DNA from 3 places in the Aliamphritea ceti genome. Region 2 is predicted to be linked to each of the others. Evidence: predicted binding sites of a transcription regulator. Region 2 holds the regulator's gene; each other region holds the start of a gene.
What was found. Region 2 encodes LexA, which represses DNA repair genes until DNA is damaged. Its sites were predicted from a motif close to TACTGTNTANNTANACAGTA; they were not measured.
Positions count from the first base shown of each region.

Region 1 (6,303 bases), 1.3 Mb from region 2:
ATAAGTCCGGAATAACAGACCGGCACTACTGTGCTTTTGATACGTATCAATACGCATCTGACACAACATGCCGATCAGGATAAGTAACGATACTAACGGATATTCCTGATACCCCTTTTGCCTGACCCTCACAATCAAAACTGTCGATCTCATCCCCCCGATATCGACCTGTGAGCTGGTCAGGCACTCTGTTCTGTCGCAGCCAAATAAATGCCTGTCTCGAACAGTCTGATAAATATATCTGGCTAATCAGCATAAGCTGTCTTTATACGGACGCTGCTTTACGTTGCCGGCCACCGGCCGACTTAACAGCACTCTTTCCAGATGCTTTAGAGCTGCGACCAGTAGCTTTCGCTGCAGTCTTACTTCCTGTTTTAGCTGCTGATTTACCTGCCGCAGTTTTACGCCGCCGGCCATAGGTTTTTTTCCGGGCTGGTGAAGCAGCTTTTAGTGAAGCCGGGATTTGTACGCTCTCTGAGCCCGCAACCAGTTCCTGCAAACTCACCAGCAAAGGCTGCATAAAAGCATCGTAACTACTCTGTTTATGACTAATGTCATTCAGCGTAGCCTCCCAGCGCGCGGTCATATCTGGTGTCGTAGCTGAATCAGGTAAACAGCTGATTAGCGCTTTACCCACCTCAGTAGCCCGCACAGCTTTGCCTTCACGATATAAAAAACCACGGGTAAACAGCAACTCAATGATCCCCGCCCGGGTTGCTTCTGTGCCTAAACCGTCGGTATCTTTCAGAATTTTGCGAATATCCGGATCCTGTACATAGCGGGCAATACCTGTCATTGCCGCTAACAGGGTTGCATCAGTAAAGTATTTGGGAGGTTGGGTATGCTTTTCTTCAACTTCACCACGCAGGCAATCAACGACCTGGCCTTGCTTCAGCTCAGGTAACTGCTGATCTTTACTGGCATCTTTATTGAGTAAATTCTTCCAGCCCAGATCCAGAGTCCGGTGTGCATTACAGGCAAACAACCCACCCGCAACTGTCACTTCCGCCTTCGTTTCAAAGTAGCTGTACTTCGGCAAAAACTGATACAGATAAAAAGTAGCAACCAGCGTATATATTTTCTTCTCTGTTTCCCCCAGAGATGCCGGCATTTTTCGGCTAGTCGGAATAATTGCGTGATGCGCGTCCACCTTGCTGTCATTCCAGGCGGCACTGCGTCGACTCAGATCCAATAAGCCTGAAACTTTCTCAAAATCAGGACAGTTGCTCATCACAACAGGCATTACATCTTTTGCCAATGCATGATGTTCACGGGGTAAATAGCGGCTATCTGAACGTGGATAGGTAATTAGCTTATGGCGTTCATACAAACTCTGACAGGTATCCAGCACGGCCTTGGCATTCATACCAAACCGCTTGGCAGCTTCTATCTGCAGTGCCGATAAATTAAACGGCAAAGGCGCTGCCTGCTGCTTTTTCTTCTGTTCCAGCTTAGTGACTGTACCTGGCTGGCCAGTGATCCTTGAGGCCACATTTTCTGCCAGCGGCCGGGATAACACCCTGCCCTCTTCGTCCTGATAGGGTGCACAGTTCTCACTGGGCTTCCAGCGCGCCTGAAAGGCTTCTTTCAGAGAAGTCTGTAAGTGTGCCACCACCTCATAAAAAGGCTTGGACACAAACTCTTCAATGCTCAGATCCCGTCTGACAACTAACCCTAATAAAGGCGTTTGCACCCGCCCTACAGACAACACTCCGCTATAGCCTGCCTGCTGACCTCGCAAAGTATAAGCGCGGGTCATATTCATACCGTACAGCCAGTCAGCCCTTGAACGGGCCAGTGCCGAGATCGACAGCGGAATAAATTCCTGGTTTGAACGCAACTGCTTTAAAGCCCGGCGCACAGCACTGCCATTAAGATCGCTAATCAGACAGCGTTGAGTAGCTGCTTTTTTAGCAGCGCTGACCCCCAGATAATTAATCACTTCATCGACAAGCAGCTGCCCTTCACGGTCAGGATCGCCCACATGAACTAATTGATCAGCCTGCTTTACTAGTTTACGTAACACACTTAACTGGCTGCGGGTTTTACTGCGTGGTTGTAATTGCCACTGCTGAGGTATTATTGGTAGATGCTCAAAGCGCCACTGCTTAAACTGTGGGTCATACTGATCCGGCTCTGCCTGCTCCAGTAAATGCCCTAAGCACCAACTGACCACATCACCATTTCCTACCCGGATAAAGCCCTGATCTTTACTCTGTGGTTTTGGCAGCACATCTGCCAGTGCCCGGGCCAGACTGGGTTTTTCAGCAATGTATAAAATCATAAGGTGCTCAAACAGATAAATTACTGGCTAAATATACAGTCTATACTTCTTTGCCGGCAAGCCCTGTGAATCACAAACACAAAAAAAGCAGCCATTGGCTGCTTTCTTAATGTGTATCTGCAAAGTTTACTTCACATAATTTTGCTCAAGATACTGAATAATCTCGCCAGATTCATACATCCAACGCACACCATCCTGCTCTTCAATACGCAAACAAGGCACTTTTAATTTACCGCCATCTTTTTCGAGCTCAGCTTTAAAGTCCTGGTTACGTTTAGCATCACGCACTTCAACATTCAGATTGAAGCGGCGCATCGCCCGGCGCACCTTCACGCAAAATGGGCAAGCTTCATACTGATATAAAGATAAATTGGCAGTCTGCTTATCCAGCTGAGCTTGTTGCTCAGGGCTGCGCTGCATTTTTGTCGGCGGAGTAAGCGCATTCAACAGCAGAATAATACGACCAAGAATCCAGCGAATAATAAACACTACTATCTTCCTCAAAGAACAAAAACGGTGCGCGATTCTAGCACAGATCAATCACCGGTGACGATGCCAAATATAGAGCACTGTGACAGGGCCAAATACGTGCACGATCAAGCTGAAATAAAACTGAAAATAATAAACAAATGTTCGAACTTTTCTCAGACAGGGCAGTCACAGGCTAAGCTGTACAGGGATGGAACATGATTTCTAGCTAATTTATCCGGGCTTCTGCGCCCCGCTTTACCAGTGGTAACCCCTCTGAATTGCCAGCAGATGCCTGATCAAACAAAGACAAACTTGCAGCCCTGATACGCAGCAAGAGAAAATTTTGAGTTACGGTGCCACCATGCGTTTATTAATTGCTTCCTGCTTGACCTTCATTTCCCTTTTCAGCCTCAATACCCAGGCAGCGTACATAAGTGATGATGTCTTCACTTATTACCACGGTGGCCCCAGTGACCAGTTCAGGATTACCGGCCGTATTCGCAGCGGCACCAGTATTACAATACTTAGCCGAAACAAAGATAGCGGATACGTACGGATCAAAACCGCTTCCGGCCGTACCGGCTGGCTACCAGGTGCAAACGTAAGCGAAGGTACCAGCATGTCTGTACGCTTCCCGCAACTGGAAGAAAAGCTGGGGAAAAGCAATGCTATGATTACTCAGCAAAATGGCGCTATTCAGTCACTCAAACAACAAACCGTTGGCTTGCAACAGCAAAACAAAGAATACGCCGACACTATTGCTAAGCTGGAACTGGAAATATCCAGCCTGAACCGCTCAATCAACAGCATGGATGACTCTAATCTGATGCGCTGGTTTACTTACGGCGGGCTAGTTGCTTTTGGTGGCCTGATTCTGGGTCTGATTATTCCAATGTTCCCACGCCGCAAAAAACGCCCAGACGTCTGGTAAGCGCTACATCAGAATTTCTTTAAAAGACAGACAAAAAAAACCGCCGTTATTCGGCGGTTTCTGTTTTTAGCTGGTCGATACACCCGGCTAACTGGCAATCGCCGTCTCGCAAGCGTCTGCTTAAGTCCCGGGCCATATTCATAAAAATCAGCGTGTATTGTTCAGCATCGTGCTGATACAAGGCAAATAACTGGTCCGCTTTGATTTCAATTGCATGGCAATGATCATCAGCCAGTACTACACCACTGCGCGGATAAACACCGAGCAGCGCCATCGAACCGAAACACTCAGTTGCCTGAAAACTGCGAATTTTATGTAATCTATTGTTATCACTGCCGTGCTTATACAAAGAGGCATGGCCAGACACAACTACAAAAGCAGAATCACCACGTTCACCTTCAGTGAAAAAAGCTTCACCTGCTGCGTGTTCCACACAACTGCAACCAGAAACTAACAACTTAATACTGTCTTCCCGCAAGCCACCAAATACCGGCATGTCCTGCAACTGCTCAATAGGAATATCTATTGCCACGCGACTACTCTACTTTTCCCGAGACGACATATTGTTATGTCAAACTCATGACATTCTAAACCAAGCAGCGCCACTAGAAAACTGATGCTTTTACCAGCTGTAAAATCAAATACTTAGCAACCGCTCACCCTATTAATGCTCCCCATACTCAAACTGGTTGCTATACTGAGGCTAACAACTCAGCTTCTGAATCCGTTTATGGCATAATTGACGCGTTATAGAGCTAATAACCAATAGCTATGTTTGATATAAACATTCACTATTGGCGTACGGGTTAATAAATTGTTTCAATGTCACCCGTTCTTATGAGGAGATTATTTAGATGCAACGTGTGACTATTTTCGGTCGTGAAGGATGTGGATTCTGCGTCCGTGCCAAGCAACTTTGTGAAATCAAAGATTTCGATTTTCGCTACATTGATATCCACAAAGAAGGTATCAGCAAAGAAGATCTTGAAAAAACTATCGGTAAACCAGTCACTACTGTTCCTCAGATCTTCCACGGAAAGGAACACATCGGAGGCTTTACCGAATTTTCTGCATTAGTCGCTGAACTTGAAGAAGGGAATGAGCTCGAAGGATTCGAGCTGTAAACTGACTAAGCAATAACCGCAATTAACAGCGAGCATGCCAATGATTACATTATTGTTTTTAGCCGTTCTAGCTTGCCTGTTCGTGATTGGCTATAGCCTAAAAGATCAGCTTAAAGGTCATAACAATCAGCCGCAGGTGATGCGTATTCCTGTCGAAGAGCAACGTCAGCAGCCTCAGCGCCGCCGTCGTCGTTAGAAGAGAAGCCTCTTAAAAGAAAAGCGCTCAATCATTAAGATTCAGCGCTTTTTTTATGTCTGCCAGCTTTTCAGTTAAAACCTCCACAGCTTTAGTAAAACGAAGCTATAAATTCTTAACTTGCCCGGTTTAGCGCCAAAGCTCCGTTCAGAATAACCTCAACTTTATGCTTTACTTCATACAGTTCAGTTTCTGAATAAGGCCTGGCAGGCACTGCACCCCATACCGGCGCGGGCCAGGCTGCATCGCTCTCGTAACGTACCACATGATGCACATGCAGCTGCGCGACCATGTTACCAATAGCGGCAACATTCATTTTTCTGGCAGCAAAGATGTCATGCAGATTCTCAGCCAAAAATGACGACTCATGAATCAGCTGCTGCTGCTCTTCTTCAGGTAAATGGTAAATCTCTGTCGCGCCTGCACGCCGTGGTACCAAAATGCACCATGGATAATTTGCATCATTCATTAATAACAACCGGCACAGCGGAAAGTCGCCAATATGAATACAATCGGCGGCTAAACGGGGATCCAGTTCAAACTCCAGCTCAAGCTCGTCCATCATATATCTCCTTTGTGAAGCAATACCTTAACTCTAGCAGTTCAATAGCTATCCCGACAGAACTTGTTGACTATAAAGCAGTTTTTAACACCATCGCGGGATCAGCCCAAACCAGTAACAGCAGCGTAAGACTGGTTTATAACAGCCGTCTGACATACAGTAGGCGAACTATCCCGCCAGTTACCTTATATTCTGATCTATGACCACATTTAGCTTTCATAACTCAATTGCCGATATTGGTCAGGAGACCTGGGATACCTTGGTGCACAGACCCGGCGACGGACTTGATTATCCGTTTATACGCTATGGCTTTTTACATGCTCTGGAGAACAGCGGAAGCGTTTGTGCAAAAACCGGCTGGCAGGCATTTCATCTGGTAATCAATGATCCTGAACCTGTTGGCGTTATGCCACTGTATATCAAGCAGCATTCATACGGTGAATACGTATTCGACTGGGCCTGGGCCGATGCCTATCAGCGTTACGGGCTGGAATATTATCCAAAACTGCTTAATGCCATTCCTTTTACACCCAGCACCGGCCCCCGTCTTTGTCTGTCTGCGAACCTAAGTGCAGCACAGCAGGCCGAGCTACATCAGGCAATAGCACAGGCACTGACGCAGGTTTGCCAGCAACATAAACTGTCTGGCTGGCACAGCTTATTCCTAGAATCTGAAGTCATTCCTCTCTTGCAGGGTAAAGGCATTAAGCGCAGATTAGGCAGCCAGTACCACTG
Region 1 covers NZ_AP025282.1:3,229,612-3,235,914, forward strand. Annotated here, with positions in the region: gene OCU49_RS14785 (type 1 glutamine amidotransferase domain-containing protein) at 1-1, shown strand, start outside; gene OCU49_RS14790 (DNA topoisomerase III) at 266-2,284, opposite strand; gene OCU49_RS14795 (glutathione S-transferase N-terminal domain-containing protein) at 2,411-2,773, opposite strand; gene OCU49_RS14800 (TIGR04211 family SH3 domain-containing protein) at 3,117-3,686, shown strand; gene OCU49_RS14805 (Crp/Fnr family transcriptional regulator) at 3,733-4,218, opposite strand; gene OCU49_RS14810 (GrxA family glutaredoxin) at 4,541-4,810, shown strand; gene OCU49_RS14815 (hypothetical protein) at 4,851-5,006, shown strand; gene OCU49_RS14820 (HIT domain-containing protein) at 5,122-5,568, opposite strand; gene OCU49_RS14825 (GNAT family N-acetyltransferase) at 5,768-6,303, shown strand, end outside.
Region 1: the regulator LexA is predicted to act here: its motif matches at 2,306-2,325, upstream of OCU49_RS14790 (DNA topoisomerase III).

Region 2 (6,303 bases):
TACCCTGTGTAATATCACTGCCCACCTGAGTAAACCCTGATAGACCATCCGGATTTTCCAGTAACCGATAAAAAGATGCATCAGAAACATCATTCCAGTCAAACATAAAGCCTTTAACAGGAACAAATGCCAGACTTGGTACTGCGGGAACTGAAGGTGTTAATTCAGTAAAAGTAACATTGAGATTACAACTTTCTGTTACTGCTGCTGTTGTAAAAACATTACCTGAAAGGTTGCCACTGCAACCGGAAACAGTATCGATGATGTAACCGATATCAGAGCTGATTATGAAATTGAATATTTCATTTTGTTGTACCAAAACAGAGTTAGGACTTATGCTGCCATTACTACCGGCACTGGCAGATATAGAATAACTATTGTTATTACCGCTACTGCCACTACTGCCACTACTGCCACTACTGCCACTACTGCCACTACTGCCACTACTGCCACTACTGCCACTACTGCCACTACTGCCACTACTGCCACTACTGCCACTACTGCCACTACTGCCACTACTGTTGACAGTATTATTGTCATCATCATAAAGACAACCCGATAAAGCAAAAACAAATATGACAGTTAGTAGATAATCCCTAATACACCTAAGTTTATTAAACATGGTCATTTCCTTATAACTCATGAATTGATGTGATTTATTACTATTCCCTCAACGTTAGAATAACCGCTAAATTTGATCTGATAAAAAAAAAGCCCCCATACTGGGGGCTAATAAAACACTAATCGGTCGCTAAACAAGCTTCTTCAGCCTAATGATCTGAAGGTTTATCCAGCGAATCCAATAATCGATTAATTCCTGAAAACAACAACTTAACCACACAAAAACCAACCAGCGCTAACACCAGAAAAGCAAGCAATTGCAAGGCATCGCCCGTACGCTGATAACCAAACAAAGCAATTGCGACAAAAAAAATTCCCACCAGATAACTCAGCCAATTAGCAAGTCTGGCAGTGTTATGCCTGTCTTCAGTCATTCTGAACCTACAAAGATTTAAGCAAATGAGGGTCAGGATAAATACATTCCATCTTAACACCTGCTTCAGCTTCAATATCAGGAATAAGGAAAGCATCATCCTCACTTGCAAAACTGATAGACGTGCCTGTAGAGCCCGCCCGCCCGGTTCTGCCTATACGGTGAACATAATCGTCCGGATCTTCTGGCAAAGCATAATTTATAACGTGACTCACACCGTCTACATGAATACCCCGACCCGCGACATCAGTAGCGACCAGAATATTAATTGCACCATTACGGAAGGCTTCCAACGTCTTCAAGCGTTTATGCTGAGGAATCTCACCGGAGAGTAGCGCGGCAGACAAGCCATCTTTTTGTAAGCGCTCAGCTAAACGACGGGTTTCATCACGGCGGTTACCGAATACGATTACCCGTTCGAGTTGATTTGCACGCATAAAATTACGCAACAAAGTGTACTTTTCCTGACGAGAAACCAGATATACCTGCTGATTAACAGAATCAGTACTTTTCTTTTCCGGCTCAATCTCGATAACTTCCGCATCAACCGTCCACTGCTTAGCAAGATTCATAATATCGTCAGTAAAAGTCGCACTGTACAATAACGTCTGACGATCTCCCTTACGCGGCGTATGACGAATAATGGTACGTACATCCGGGATAAAACCCATACTCAGCATACGATCGGCTTCATCCAGCACCATGACTTCAACATCCCCCAAGTCAACATCAGACCTGCGAACAAAATCAATCAGACGACCCGGCGTAGCCACTAATATATCGACTGGACGTGCTGCAAGCTGCTTACGTTGCTTGTCATAATCCATACCACCAACCAGCGATACTACGCTTAAACCACAATACTTTGACAGTTCTTCAGCGTCAGATGCAATCTGCAGAGTTAGCTCACGGGTAGGTGCAATAATTAACGCCCGGGGCACACCAAGGGCACGTTTATGCTCAATTGGGAAATCGATCAAATCAGTAATCATACTGATAAGAAAAGCCGCAGTTTTGCCCGTTCCTGTCTGCGCTTTACCAATCATATCTTTACCGGCAAGCGATTGTTTTAGAGTTGCCGCCTGAATTGCAGAGCAATATTTAAACTCGAGATCGGCAATGGCATGCATTACATCATCAGGTAGATTAAAGTCATGAAAACGCTGTTTCCCTTCTTCAGGTTCAACCTGAAACTGATCAATAGACCATAAAACTTCAGGCTTAGCCTTAGGCGCAGCAGATTTACGCGATTTTGACGGTTTATTAGCCTTTGGCTTTACATTGTCATTCGTATTATCTTTCTTCGCTACTTTAGCTTCAGCAGACGAACTTTGAGGCTCGGCTGACTTAGGCGACTGATTCGCCCGTCGAAACAAATTTTTAATCAAGTTATTACCTATGCATTAAAACTGCTATGACTCACGGTTAATCCTTTGCTGCATACTCTTCACTGGCTCATTTCCACTTAAGAAGCGCACACCTTACAAAGACCGGAGCTCTTTCAAATAGCTATGCTGGTCCTAGGAATCCAGCATCAGCCAATATTGCGTCGAAAAGGCGGCAATGCATCTAATAATTGCCGCCCATAACGCCGACTTACTACTCGTCGGTCCAGTAAAACAATTCTGCCAGTATCCTGCTCAGTCCGTAATAAACGCCCGGCCGCCTGTGTCAGGCGTACTGAAGCCATCGGTACTGACCATTCCATAAAGGGATTACCACCTTTATTTTCAATCCACTCAGCCATTGTCGCATCTACCGGGTCATCTGGCACACTAAATGGTAATTTAGTAATAATAACTTCTGTTAAATACTTGCCCGGCAAATCAACACCTTCAGTAAAAGAGGCTAATCCGAAGATTATGCTACCTTCTCCTTCATCGATCCGGCTACGGTGACGCTTGAGTATCTCATTTTTGCTGTAATCACCTTGTGATAGCACACTATTGTTGAGCTTTTCATCAAGTGAGGCAAGCACTGCACGCATTTGACGCCAGGAAGTACACAACACTAATGTCGCGGCTTTACTGTCAAGCTCAGCATTGAGGAACTCAATGACAGCCTCAGTATGCGCATCAGGGTTACTCGCATCCGCTGACATAGGCGGAATATATAGTTCAGCAGCATTATAATGATCAAAAGGACTTAACAAACTGTGACTTGGCGTATCCGCAGGCAACCCAAGATCATCAAGCACTCTGTCAAAGCGTCCCAGTGCAGTTAACGTCGCAGAGGTAACCACCGCGGCAAAGCAATTTTGCCATAAATGCTGCTGGAGCATATTTGCAGCAGAAACAGGTGCGCTGTGAAACTCGTAGTCCTGACCTATCCCGGATTCAACTAAATTAACCCAGCGTGCTGTCGGGCTTTCTTTTAAATCTTCCGCACGGAAAAAGCTTTTTGACAGCCCTGCAATGGACTGAAACCTCGAAACCATAAGACCAAGCCGCGGATACCACTGCTCTGCCATTTGCTTGTCAATATCGCCTACTTCACCATCCAGAGCTTCTCTGAACAAATCCAGTAACATTTCATGCCTGGTTAATAAGCGAGCAGCTAAATGCTCGGCATCTTTAAATATCTGACGGAACTCTTCAGGTACATGGCCGCCTGCAAACCGGTATCGATCCAATATACGGCCATTATCCGTATTAACCATTAACGGTTTAACCAGCTCATTAATCTGCTCAAGAAGAATCTTTAAATCTTCACCGGGTCGCAGTGTCTGCTCTACATACTGTGACATCAATCCGGGATGCCCCAACTGATCGAGCATCTGAGCATGTTGCTTAGGCAATGTATTAAGCCATCGGGACGACGACTTTATACGCAAACTGTAAGCAAAGTGATTACTGGCCTTCGGTGCCAGATGGTGGCCTTCATCAAAAATATAAATAGCCTCACCAGGCTCAGGCAAAATAGCACCACCGCCCAGTGACAAATCAGCCAAAACAATATCATGATTGGCAATAACACATTCAACCTGATCAAGATCCCGGCGGGCCTTAAAAAAGCTACACGCACTAAAATTACTGCAACGCCGGTTCGTACATTGCAAATGATCGCTGGTCAGAGGCCCCCAGCGAGAATCTTCAACCTCTTCCGTCAGATTGTCACGGTCACCGTCCCAGCGTCCTGACGCATATTCATTCAACAAATGCTTATAAAAGGTTTCGGTTTCGGCATCAAGCCGCATGGCCTGCTCGTCTTCATATAATGCAATCTGACCAGTAGAGCTGCTTGAATCAAGATGCTGTTCGACCTTATTGATACAAAGATACCGCCCGCGGCCTTTAGCAAGCGTAAAGCTCATTGGCAATTCAGTATGCTCAAGCACATCTGGCAAATCTTTATGTAACAGCTGTTCCTGCAAGGCAACCGTTGCCGTAGAAAGAATAATTTTCTTTTTAAGAGCTTTAGCAACCGGGATCGCAGCTAGCAAATAACCAATTGTTTTGCCTGTACCGGTTCCTGCCTCAACAACACATACATGGTTTTCACCCAGACGCTGTGCTTTATCATCCACGGGAATATTGCCAATTACTTTGGCAACTTCAGCAATCATTCGTTTCTGGCTGGAACGCGCTTTTAAACCACGGCTAGTCAAAAACTTGCTGTAAGCAGTCTGAATTTGTTTTTTTAGGTCGTCGGTCAGCACTTAAAGAAACCCGTCTGTAGTAGTGGCGGCCATTCTATCAATAACACTGGATATATAAACATAAAAAATGTTTACAAAAGCAAAATACTGTATATAGTTACAGCTACTGGATAAAAACACAGAGATCATCATGAAACTTACACAACGACAAACCGATGTTCTTGATTGTATAAAGCACTGCATTGCAACCACAGGCTACCCGCCTACCCGTGCTGACATCGCTCGCGAGCTGGGCTTTAAGTCAGCCAATGCAGCAGAGGAGCACCTTAAAGCGCTGGCACGTAAAGGCGCAATTGAAATGATACCCGGCACCTCACGTGGTATTCGCATACCTGAGTTGGAAAAAGAAGAATCAGGTTTACCTGTTGTTGGTCAGGTTGCTGCTGGTAACCCAATCCTGGCTCAGCAGCATGTAGAAGAGCGCTGCACGATTGCTGCCGACTTCTTTCACCCTCCGGCTGATTACCTGTTACGGGTACGTGGCACAAGCATGAAAAATGTTGGCATCATGGACGGAGACTTACTGGCCGTTCATCAGTGCAAACAAGCCAAAAATGGCGAAATAGTTGTAGCGCGTATTGAAGATGACGTCACTGTTAAACGTTTTAAAAAAGACGGCAACTTAGTTTATCTGATTGCAGAGAACGAAGAGTTCGAACCTATTGTGATCAACCTGGAAGAACAGGAATTATCTATTGAAGGCCTAGGTGTAGGCGTGATTAGAAGAGGATAACGACATGATGCAGGCAGAACTGGTAACCCAATCTCATCAGAACGCGAATATTCCCCTTATTCGCCCTTCTGAAAACGTGTTAACGGCAAAGGCAGAACAACCTATGCCGGCGCTGGCTGGTAAAATTACTGAAATTGTTATGCATAACAACGATTTTGATCAGTTAACCATGTTACTACCCCTGCTTGCTCAACTTAGTCGTGATGACCGCTGGTTTGCATGGATTGCACCGCCAAGCAGCCTGCCTAAAGCGCTGTTGACAGCAGCAGGTATCGACCTGAATAAGATAATGCTACTGCAACCTGACGCGAGTCACAGCACCTATGACCTTGCTCACCAGGCTTTAAAAGCCGGTACATGCCACGCTGTTATCACCTGGCCTGGTATGTTGAGTAACGAACAACTGTCCGGCCTGGAAAACGCAGCTGAGCGCGGCGCTAGCCACGGCATTGTTATTCGTGACCGAATGGCTGCATAAAGCGCCCTCTGATTATAAAAAAGCGCCTGATGGCGCTTTTTTTAATTCTATATTTTCATTAATGCAAAACCGGTGGCTTTTCATCTTCCACCTTTTGTAGCGCCTCTGCTTCCGCAGTTTTATTTTGCATCTCAGCAGCCATATGAATGCCAGCACTTAACATAACTTTAGCCACATCCAGATGCTGATCCTGTAAACGCTTCTTCATGTCATCAGAAAAACTCACCTTCATTACAGGCACATCATCAGATTCCATCTCTCGCAGCACTATCTCGCCGCTTTCAAGCTCAACAATTTCAAGAAACAACTCAGCCATCTAAATAACTCTGTAAATTTAAAAAAGAAACTACCATTCCTGAGACATCGTACGTAATCGCTGTACTGTCGAAGCCAAAGACTGATGCCAAAACCTTAACTCAGATAGCTTATCATCATTTTCG
Region 2 covers NZ_AP025282.1:1,937,146-1,943,448, reverse strand. Annotated here, with positions in the region: gene OCU49_RS08895 (FG-GAP repeat protein) at 1-622, opposite strand, end outside; gene OCU49_RS08890 (hypothetical protein) at 771-995, opposite strand; gene rhlB (ATP-dependent RNA helicase RhlB) at 1,003-2,379, opposite strand; gene dinG (ATP-dependent DNA helicase DinG) at 2,529-4,652, opposite strand; gene lexA (transcriptional repressor LexA) at 4,783-5,385, shown strand; gene OCU49_RS08870 (cell division inhibitor SulA) at 5,390-5,863, shown strand; gene OCU49_RS08865 (hypothetical protein) at 5,922-6,179, opposite strand; gene OCU49_RS08860 (DUF6586 family protein) at 6,210-6,303, opposite strand, start outside.

Region 3 (6,303 bases), 1.2 Mb from region 2:
GGGATTTCTGATGAAGAAGCAGAAGATAAGTTTGGCTTCCTGCTGAATGCTCTGAAATACGGTGCGCCACCGCACGGTGGTCTGGCATTTGGTCTGGATCGTCTGATCATGTTGATGACAGGTACAGACTCTATCCGTGAAGTTATTGCCTTCCCTAAAACCCAGAGTGCTTCCTGTCCGCTGACTGAAGCGCCTGGTCAGGTAAGTGCTGCGCAACTGCGCGAACTGCACATCAAGCTGCGTCAGAAAGAGGCGTAAGCTAACCCTTCTTCACCGCCGGTTTCTTCCGGCGGTGAATCTTTATGTTTCTCAGGTACCAAAAGGAGGTCCGCTATGGCTGGTCATTCTAAATGGGCCAATATCAAGCACCGTAAGGCGGCTCAGGACGCTAAGCGGGGTAAGATCTTCACCAAGCTTATTCGTGAACTGGTTGTTGCTGCCAAAGAAGGTGGCGCGAATCCGGACGATAATCCGCGTCTGCGTACAGCAGTAGATAAGTCGCTTTCTGCGAATATGAAGCGTGACACTGTCGATAAGGCTATTCTTCGTGGTGCTGGTGGTGGTGAGCATGAAAACTATAGTGAACTGACCTACGAGGGTTATGCGCCTGGTGGTGTTGCTGTTTTGGTGGAAACCATGACAGATAATGTTAACCGGACGGTATCTCAGGTAAGAGCTGCGTTTAATAAAGCGGGCGGGAATCTCGGAACCAGTGGCTCTGTGGTATATCTTTTTGAGAAAAAAGGTCAGTTTAGCTTTGGTGACGCTGTTGATGAGGAGCAGTTGATTGATGTCGCGCTGGAAGCAGGTGCTGAAGACGTAGTCAGTCATGATGATGGTTCAGCAGAAGTGTTAACTGTAGCTGCTGATTTTATGCTGGTTAAGGATGCTTTACTGTCTGCGGGTCTGGAAGCGGAGTTTGCAGAAGTTGCTATGATTCCGGCTACCAGTGTTGAGCTAGATGTAGAGGCAGGGCGCAAGCTGTTGCGATTACTGGATGTGCTTGAGGATCTCGATGATACGCAAAATGTCTACCATAATGCGGTTATACCGGCTGAGTCTCTGGTTGAGTAAATATTGTTGCAGTGAATGTTAAACCGAGCTTTGTGTCTCGGTTTTTTTATATCTGTTTGCACGTAGAAGCATAGCTTTAGCAATGATAGTATGTATAAAGATACAGTGTATTGTGGTTGATTTTAATGTGTATATCAGAGGCATATAGCAAGTAAATGCTGATTTTAGGGATAGATCCGGGTTCACGTATAACCGGCTACGGTATTATTAATTCTGTTGGCAGTAAGAACGAGTACGTTGCCAGTGGATGTATTCGTATTAAAGGCGACGAATTACCTGAACGCTTACAGCAAGTATATGCCGGAGTTACCGAAATTATTGAGCACTATTGCCCGCAGGAAATGGCAATTGAGCAGGTATTTATGGCGCGTAATGCTGATTCTGCGCTGAAGCTGGGGCAGGCGCGGGGGGTTGCGATTGTTGCCGGAACTAATCAGGGGTTACCTGTTTCTGAATATGCGGCAAGAAAAGTGAAACAAGCCGTGGTTGGTAAAGGTTCGGCAGATAAGTCTCAGGTGCAGCATATGGTGATGTCGATTCTAAAATTGCCAGGTCTGCCTCAGGAAGATGCTGCAGATGGCCTGGCAATTGCTTTATGTCACGCGCATACCCGTACCAGTCTGATAGCAATGGCGGGTGCTAAAGGCAGTCGTCGGGGGCGTTTATGTTAAACAACGAGTTTGGCTGGGCGGCGGATTTTGAAATGAATATATTCTTCACTCTGGCTGAATTTGTGTATGTGACTGAACTGCTCGGCGTTGCTGTCTTTGCGATTACGGGTGCCTTAGCTGCACAGGGCAAGCATATGGATATTCTGGGTGTTGTGGTCCTTGCAGTGGTAACGTCGCTGGGTGGTGGGACTATACGGGACCTTACCCTGGATATTCATCCCCTGTTATGGATTCAGAATGATACTTATATCTGGACGGCTGTTATTTCAGCAGTGGCGGCTTTTTGGGTATGCCGTTATTTGCGCTATCCGAGGCGTCTTCTGATCATTTTAGATGCTTTGGGTATGGCTTTGTTTACTGTACTGGGTGCACAGAAAGCAATCAGTCTTGAATTGCCTGCAATTATCGTTGTAATGATGGCTATGGTTACAGGCTGTGCCGGAGGAATGGTACGGGATGTTCTTACCAGGCAGATACCACTGATTTTACATCGTCATGGTGAGTTATATGCCACCTGCTCAATTATTGGGGCGGTGCTTTATGTCTGGTTGGATGGCAGCATGCATCCAGTAGTATTAGTGGCGTTATCAATTTCAATTATTTTTATTATTCGTATGGCAGCGGTTTTTGGTGATATTTGTCTGCCGGAATTCATTGTCGCGGGCCATAGGCTGGAGCGCCGTGATGATAAAGAGCGCGGATAAGATTATCAGTTGCTGGCAGAGCAGCAAAAGAGAAGGGATATATACGTGATTGGTCGTTTAAAAGGTGAAGTTCTTGAGAAGTTTCCGCCGCAGTTGGTGCTGGATGTAAATGGTGTTGGTTATGAAGTAGATGCTTCAATGAACACTTTTTATCGCTTGCCGGGAGTCGGTCAAACCGTCGTACTTTTTACGCACATGGTTGTCCGTGAGGATGCGCAGCTGCTGTACGGTTTCTATGAGCGTCAGGAACGTTCATTATTTCGTACGCTGATCAAAGTAAACGGTGTAGGTCCCAAGCTGGCGTTGACTATTCTTTCAGGTATCAGCGTGTCTGAATTTGTTCAGAGTGTGCAGTTTGAAGATACCGCTGCGCTGGTCAGGTTGCCGGGTGTAGGCAAAAAAACAGCAGAACGTTTGTTGATTGAGATGAAAGATAAGATCAAAGACTTCCAGGTGGATGATGTTGCAGATTTCACCCTTACGGATGACTTTGGTGAAGCTACACCGGTTGAAGATAATCGTGCTGAAGCAGAAAGTGCATTAGTAGCGCTTGGTTATAAGCCGGTTCAGGCAAGTAAAGCCATTTCTGCTGCTGATAAAGGTCTTGAGCCAGGGGCTAGTAGTGAAGCCTTGATCCGTGCCGCACTGAAAAGTATGGTGCAGGGATAATTGAAATAGGGTTTAACTGATGATCGAAGCGGATCGTTTTGTATCGCCGGTATCTGTTCCGGCGGCGGAAGAAGTGCAGGATAGGGCAATTCGCCCAAAAACACTGGCTGATTATGTTGGTCAGCCAGTGGTATGTGAGCAGATGGAAATATTCATCAGCGCAGCTAAAAAGCGTGGTGAGGCCCTGGATCATACCTTGGTTTTTGGCCCTCCCGGGCTAGGTAAAACCACTCTGGCGAATATTATTGCCAGTGAAATGGGCAGTGAGATAAAAACTACGTCCGGTCCGGTGTTAGAGAAGGCTGGTGATCTGGCTGCAATGCTAACGAACCTTGAGCCAGGCGATGTGCTGTTTATAGATGAAATTCACCGTCTGAGTGCTTCAGTCGAAGAAGTGCTTTATCCGGCAATGGAAGATTATCAACTGGATATCATGATCGGTGAAGGCCCGGCAGCACGTTCGATTAAGCTTGAGTTACCTCCTTTTACCTTAGTGGGGGCAACTACCAGGGCGGGGCTGCTGACATCACCTTTGCGTGACCGCTTTGGTATTGTTCAGCGTCTTGAGTTTTACAATATTGAAGATCTGACCAGCATTGTTGAACGCTCTGCGCGTTTGTCGGGTTGTGTTATTGAGCATGAAGGTGCCATTGAGGTGGCTCGTCGCTCAAGGGGTACTCCGCGAATTGCTAACCGCCTGCTGCGTCGGGCAAGGGATTACGCTGAAGTACGGGGTGACGGTGAAATTACCCGTGAGATGGCCGATCAGGCACTAAATATGTTGAATGTTGATGCCCGTGGCTTCGATCATATGGACCGTCGGTTACTGCTGGCGATGATTGAAAAGTTTGGTGGTGGCCCGGTGGGTGTCGATAACCTTGCAGCGGCAATCAGTGAAGAGCGGGATACCATTGAAGACGTGCTGGAGCCGTATTTGATCCAGCAAGGTTATATGATGCGAACACCCCGTGGCCGGATTGTCACTGATCATGCTTATCAGCATTTTGGGCTGGAATTACCGAAGCGGGATTGATGTGCGTCATTGCGCGTTTTTCATCAAAGTTTAAAATTACATCTTTACTAAATCGTGTGGTGCGAATTGCCGACGGGCCATTGATGGCTAGTGGCGTGCCTCTGACACTATTCGAAGGATTCGGAGCAAAGATGTGATGAAAAACAGTGAATTGTCGCAAGTACAATTGGCTGATCTGAGAAAGGATATCCAGCAGTTAATTGCGCAGTTACGTGAAGATGTTGCTCAGGAGCGTGAACAGCAAAAAAATGAATTGGCGGTAGTCGATACAACTCAGCTTGCGGATATGGCTGAGCAGGCTGACGCCAGTGCGCACCGGGTTGAGGTTTTGGCGCATATCCAAAAGCTGGAAGAAGAGGTGCGTGTTGCTGAGCATGCATTGCAACGCCTTGAAAGCGGCTTATATGGTGAGTGTGAAGTCTGTGGTGAAGTGATTGAGCTAAACCGGTTGAAGGCTAATCCGGTCGCTGTGCTTTGTATCGGATGTCAGTCGAGTTGTGAGGCTTAATTTCAGATCTTGTATGCAAAATTAAATAACCGGGTTTTTACCCGGTTTTTTTATCGAAAAAATAAACTTACTGGCAAGCTTGCTGTCTGTTTTCATGGCCTGCATTGGGAAAGCCAAGATGCGGTAGGGTCAGTCAGACAGCGGGATGTCGAAAGAGCTTAATTCTGGACAGGAAATCTTGTCAGAAAAGAAGGGTGTGTGCTGATTGCCAATGGTTCTTTGGTGGTCTGTAGCCTTAATAAGCCTGTCTGAAAATTGCCTGCTGTATCAATAGCCAAATAATTGAAATTTGTAAAAAAGATAAAGATTTTACTTGTTTATCCGGCTACTATCTCATGCTAAATAAAATTTTTTGCACAAACGGAAGAGGTTCAGACTGTGCCGGATAAAATGTCGATCTGGAGTCTGGTGGTAAATGCCAGCGTTGTGGTTCAGTTGGTAATGTTACTGCTGTTGCTTGCATCGGTTGTTTCCTGGGTAATGATTTTTCAACGTCATGCTGTTTTACGCCAGGCAAAACAAAAACTGCGTTATTTTGAAGACCGCTTTTGGTCTGGAATGGACCTAAGCCAGCTATTTAGGGAAGTAAATCATTCACCTGATGCTGATAATGGCGCTGAGAATATCTTTCGGGCAGGCATTAAAGAATTTACCCGCCTGAATCAACAGCCGGGTGTTGATGCCGATGCTGTAATGGATGGTGCGCAGCGCAGTATGCGGGTTGCGTTAGCCCGTGAAGAAGAGCGTCTGGAAACGAATTTACCTTTCCTGGCTACAGTCGGTTCTACCAGTCCTTATATTGGGCTATTTGGTACCGTTTGGGGAATTATGAATTCATTCCGCGGTTTAGCGAATGTGCATCAGGCGACACTGGCTTCAGTTGCACCGGGTATTTCTGAAGCATTGATTGCTACAGCTATTGGTTTGTTTGCCGCAATTCCGGCAGTAATTGCTTATAACCGTTATTCTGCACAAACAGAAACACTGATGAATAGCTACGAAACCTTTGCTGATGAATTTTCCAGTGTGTTGCACCGTCGTGCACACGCGGGACAATAAGCGATAACTGTTATGATCAGACGCCAGAAAAAAAAGCGTAAGCTTAACGCAGAGATTAACGTTGTTCCGTATATTGACGTCATGATGGTGCTGTTGGTTATTTTTATGATTACAGCGCCAATGCTAACGCAGGGGGTGAATGTAGAGTTACCTCAGGCCGGAGCTGATCCGGTTGATACACAGGACAACGAGCCAGTTATCGTAACCGTTGATAAGGACGGTAACTATTACATTGATGTTGGCGGCGATCCATCCGAAGCTGTTAGTGAAGATGTAGTATTTGAGCGGATCAGTAAGGTGTTAGCGACGAACCCTAAGAAACTTTTGCTTGTCAGAGGTGATAAGGGTGTCGATTATGAAGCGGTTGTAATGCTGATGACCCTGTTGCAGCAGGCAGGTGCTCCGAGTGTCGGGCTGGTGACTGAGTAACGCAATTGTGAATTCCCGATCTTATATAATTCCTACATTCCTCGCTGTTTCTTTACATGCAGTTGTGCTGACTTTGTTGTTTAACTCGTGGTTTGGCCATGCTGACGAAGAACAAAGAGCGACACCTAGGCACGTTAAGGCAACGATTGTCGACCT
Region 3 covers NZ_AP025282.1:3,123,792-3,130,094, reverse strand. Annotated here, with positions in the region: gene aspS (aspartate--tRNA ligase) at 1-258, shown strand, start outside; gene OCU49_RS14350 (YebC/PmpR family DNA-binding transcriptional regulator) at 334-1,074, shown strand; gene ruvC (crossover junction endodeoxyribonuclease RuvC) at 1,230-1,745, shown strand; gene OCU49_RS14340 (trimeric intracellular cation channel family protein) at 1,739-2,449, shown strand; gene ruvA (Holliday junction branch migration protein RuvA) at 2,495-3,118, shown strand; gene ruvB (Holliday junction branch migration DNA helicase RuvB) at 3,138-4,151, shown strand; gene OCU49_RS14325 (TraR/DksA family transcriptional regulator) at 4,288-4,659, shown strand; gene tolQ (protein TolQ) at 5,038-5,718, shown strand; gene tolR (protein TolR) at 5,731-6,147, shown strand; gene tolA (cell envelope integrity protein TolA) at 6,155-6,303, shown strand, end outside.
Region 3: the regulator LexA is predicted to act here: its motif matches at 1,163-1,182, upstream of ruvC (crossover junction endodeoxyribonuclease RuvC).